One region of the Mesorhizobium sp. M0621 genome, then DNA from elsewhere that is predicted to be linked to it. Evidence: riboswitches for the same ligand, from Rfam matches in the RefSeq annotation. Region 1 holds a riboswitch; the other holds the start of a gene.

Region 1 (2,200 bases):
CGTGGCGCTGATCGGCAACACCCGGAACGTCACCGCGTGATCGATGAGGATGTGGTTCCAGGTCGTCGGGTAGTGATAGTGCATCAAGGTGCCGATCCGGTCGGCGGAGACAGTGTCGGAGAGGTTCTTCTCCACCGCCCGCTTGCCGGTCATGGTGTAGCTGACGGCATCGCGCAGCAACGGCGCGCGGGTGGCGCGGTACTGTCCGGCCGGATCGATGCGAAATTTGCTCGGCAGGCCTGATGCCTCGCACTTAGCCCAATGCGCGACCATTTCGGGGTCGCTGTCGGCGCCGTTGACGCCGGTTACGGTCGGCGCTTCGGGGAAGGTCTTGCACAGCTCGGGATGATTGGCGACACAGTGATAGCACTCGCGATTGTTTTCCCAGACCAGCTTCCAGTTGCCCTTCTCGATGATCGTGCTCTCGAAGGCGATCTTTGCTTCGCGCAACCGGTGCGGCAAAAGATAAGGTTCGATCATCGCCCGCATCGGCGCGAAATCGGCGGGCTCCCTGGCAAGGCAGATGAAGATGTAGCCGCCGACGCTCTCGCAGGCGACTGGCTTCAGGCTGAACTCACTCTTGTCGAAACCGTCGGCCATCTGGCGGGCAAACAGCAGGCGGCCGTCGAGCTCATAGGTCCACTGGTGATAGGGGCAGACGAGCTTTGCCGCCGTACCCCTCTCGGTATTGCAGACGCGGCTGCCGCGGTGGCGGCAGGAATTGTGGAAGGCGTTGATCTTGCCTTGCTGATCGCGGACAAGGACGACCGGATAGTCGCCGATCTGCACGGTGATGTAGCTGCCCGGCTTCGGCAGTTCGCAATCGTGGCCGATGAACAGCCAATCGCGATACCAGATCAGCTCCATATCGAGCTTGAAGTAGTCCGGATCGGTATAGAAGGGCTGTTCTAGCGAAAAGCCTTGCCGGCGGCTGTTCAAGAGCCTCAGCATGTCGTTGCGAGTTTCCATGTCCTGTCCTCGTTTCTAAGGACTGAACTGGTGGTGACGGAGGAAGGATTGGACACAGGCCGGCGATGCGCCGGACATGCACTATCCACCTCTTGACCGCCCACCGCGATCAGTCGAGTTCAATGATCTCGGGCTGGTTTCCGGGCTCTGGAGTTGTCCTTGCGGACCATCGCGACACCTTCCCAGGCAGTTGCCCAGTGGTCTCCCGTTGCGACTTGAACTCCACCACCGTTGCGGGGGCAGCGCCGGATTCTGACCGGCTTCCCAATTCTCCGCCTCGTCGTCACGAAGTGGCACCTGAGATGATATGATCTAACCACGATCGCGGACGCGCCATCGGCATGAAAACGACATCGTATCCATGCGGCGCGACACGGATGCGAAACGTTCCGAGGCGGCCATTTCCCATTTGCAATCTCCTCGAAACCGACCCCTCACTCGGGGTCAAAAAAGTTAACAGTTTCGAAAAGTGACTATTAGCTCTTTCTAAAATCGAACCGAACGGTTCGTTTCTGTTGACGGTGCGTGCAGGACGGTGTGAACGCTGGGCCCTCGAAACAGTTGGTGATCAAGCGGGCGGTTTTACTTAAATCATTGAAAAATATAAGTAAAAAGTGGCGCGTAGAAGCCCTTGGCACAATTTCAAGTGGCGGACTCATGGTCCACACGAAACAACTTCGTGATTGGAAAAGGCGAGGATGCCCTCCCACATCGGGGCTGTCCGAACGACGCGATTTCTTCCCAAGACACGCCGCTAGACGGACGGGAAAAATACTGGAGTACACAAAATGAAAAAGATCATTCTCACTGCCGCCGCCCTTCTGGCGATTTCCGGCAGCGCCTTCGCTAATGGTAGCGACCACTACGGTTCGAACGCCGCGGCAGCCACTGCTGTCGACAGCTCGTCCACGGCTTCGGTCAAGAAGTCGGAACCGGCTGCTCAGACGCCTGCCCAGGGCAGCGACCGTAATCTCTTCGGCAACAACTAAAAGCCGATTACCGGCAGACGGCGGGCTTGCCCGTCGCCCTGGCAAAATTCAAAAATCAGGAGACTTGAAATGAAGAAGATCCTTATTGCCGCCGCCGCCGTTCTGGCCATCACCGGCAGTGCCTTCGCCGGCAGCGACAATTTTGGCTCCAATGGCGCCAACCAGCCTGCCACCACCGCCACCGACAGCTCGTACACGGCTTCCACCCAGAAGTCGGAGCCGGCCACGCAGGCGCCTGTCAA
Region 2 (2,200 bases), on a different contig from region 1:
CCAGCGTTTTGCCGAGGCCAATATCCTTTTCGTCGTCGACCAGCTGGTCAAGGGCGCTATCCGCGCCATCACCGGCCTGCTCGGCGGCATCGCCGCCTTCCTGCCGATCCCGGGCCTGAGCGGCTTGGTCTCCTTCATCAACACGGTGATCCGCCTGTCGCTGACCTATGTCGACGAGATCATCCTCGGCTACAACATACGCATCAATTCGTCCTCGCCGTTCGAGACGGCGCGCCAGGGTGTCGTGCTCTATGCCCAGAACGGCAAGGTCATGGTCAAGAACGCCGTCTGGCTGGCGGTTATCATGTGGGGCGTATCCTTTGTCATCTTCCTGCTGATGCTGGCGCCGGCCGCCGCCATTCTTTTCCTGATGCCAGGGCAATTGGCGGGCTGGGCCTTCGTGCTCGCCATCGTCTTCGCCTGGGCCTTCAAGGCGGCGTTCATCGAGCCCTTCGCCATCGCTTGCCTGATGCAGGTCTATTTCAAGACCATCGCGGGCCAGGTGCCAGATCCGGCCTGGGACGCCCGGCTGGCCGAGGCATCGTCGAAGTTCAGGGAGCTCAGGGACAAGGCGCTGGCCTCCTTCGGCGGCTCGCGCTGGGGACCGGCCGGCGCGACACCCTGATCAGCGAGGCTTGACGGCGCGGCAGCAACGGTGTTGAGGCGCGCCACGGTCGATTTGAGCAGCGCTTCACCTTGCCCGGAAAAAGTCTCGCTCATGATCAGCTCCGGCAGCGGCAGCCGCCGTCCCCAGCCATGCGTTTCGAGGTCGGGCTTTGGCGCGAACTCCGAGACGCGGCCGACGCAGAGATAGGCGACCGGCGTCACATGATCGGGAATTGACAGCAGGCTTTTCAGCGCCTGCGCCTCGATGATGCTGACCCAGCCGACGCCGACGCCTTCGGCGCGTGCCGCCAGCCAGAAATTCTGCACCGCGCAGACCGTGCTGTAGAGGTCCATCTCCGGATTGTGCCAGCGTCCCAACGGCGAACCCTTCGAGCGCTGGCGGTCGCAGGTGATGCAGATGTTGAGCGCGCTTTCGCAGATGCCTTCCAGCTTGAGCTTACGGTAAAGCGCCTGCCGCTCTTCCTCAATTGCTGGCAATTCCTGCTCGCGCGCAGCCAGGAACAGGTCGCGCACCTTTTCCCGTCGTTCGGCATCGCGAATGACGATGAAGTTCCAAGGCTGCATGAAGCCGACCGACGGCGCGTGATGGGCGGCAAGCAGCAGCCGCGCCAGCACCTCGTCGTCGAGCCCGGTTGGCAGGAAATGACTGCGGACATCGCGCCGCGTGAACATGGCGCGATAGACCGCGTCGCGCGCATTCTGATCAAACCCGTCGCCAACAGGAACGGTCATGGTTTCCGGCATCGCTTGTCCCCTTGCGATTGCAGCAGTTTCAAACTGTCAGAGCGTACTTTGTGCGTCCAAGTGGACGCACGTCGCTCTGATGTCGTCCGCCTGACCATGCGGATGACGATGCCTGCCAGGCCGGTCTTCTGGCTTGGGATCAACCCGCGTCCGGTGCCTTCCCGTCATCGACAGTGGCGTATACCGGCGCGGTCCCCCTTACAGCGTTGGGCACGCCACGGAGTTCAACCGTGTTCCCGATTCTCCCGTTTGCACGGGCACCAGGCAGTGCCAAGAACCTTACGCCGAAGCGCTGCCCACGCCAATGCCTGCGGCGACACGAATGGACGCAGGCGCGATTTTCCCCAGTCATCGGCCGCCTGTGCATGGCCTTTGTCGATCCGGGTCACTAGATTAGGACGATGGCCACTCGTCTCTACACCCATCCGATCTTCCTCGAGCACATCACGCCGCCGGGCCATCCGGAGCGGCCGGACCGCTTGCGCGCCATCGAGCGCGTGCTTGACGACGAAGCCTTTGCCGCGCTCGATCGTATCCAGGCGCCGGAAGGCGACGAGGCCACCATCCTCTACGCGCATCCCGCCGATTTCGTCGCCCGCGTGCGGGCCGCCATTCCTGACGAGGGTATTGCCCGCATCGACGCCGACACCACCGCCAGCCCGAAAAGCTGGCAGGCGGCGATCACCGCGATCGGTGCCGCCAACGCCGCCGTCGACGACGTCTTTGAAGGCCGCGCCGACAATGTCTTCGTCGCCGCCCGGCCGCCTGGCCACCACGCCGAAAAGACCACGGCGATGGGCTTTTGCCTGTTCAACACCGCGGCGATCGC

The links. Region 1 has a riboswitch for cobalamin ahead of NKI38_RS05500 (aromatic ring-hydroxylating oxygenase subunit alpha). Riboswitches for the same ligand answer to the same signal wherever they lie in the genome.
Region 2: it holds a riboswitch for cobalamin, as region 1 does, so the genes downstream of both, bluB (5,6-dimethylbenzimidazole synthase) here and NKI38_RS05500 (aromatic ring-hydroxylating oxygenase subunit alpha) in region 1, are expected to answer to the same signal.

Annotation. Positions count from the first base shown of each region.
Region 1 is NZ_JAMYQF010000005.1:99,827-102,026, forward strand. Features, by position in the region: gene NKI38_RS05500 (aromatic ring-hydroxylating oxygenase subunit alpha) at 1-969, opposite strand, end outside; cobalamin riboswitch at 1,084-1,285, opposite strand; gene NKI38_RS05505 (DUF680 domain-containing protein) at 1,758-1,958, shown strand; gene NKI38_RS05510 (DUF680 domain-containing protein) at 2,028-2,200, shown strand, end outside.
Region 2 is NZ_JAMYQF010000041.1:12,639-14,838, forward strand. Features, by position in the region: gene NKI38_RS23725 (hypothetical protein) at 1-625, shown strand, start outside; partial or broken gene bluB (5,6-dimethylbenzimidazole synthase) at 790-1,371, opposite strand; cobalamin riboswitch at 1,473-1,651, opposite strand; gene NKI38_RS23735 (histone deacetylase family protein) at 1,773-2,200, shown strand, end outside.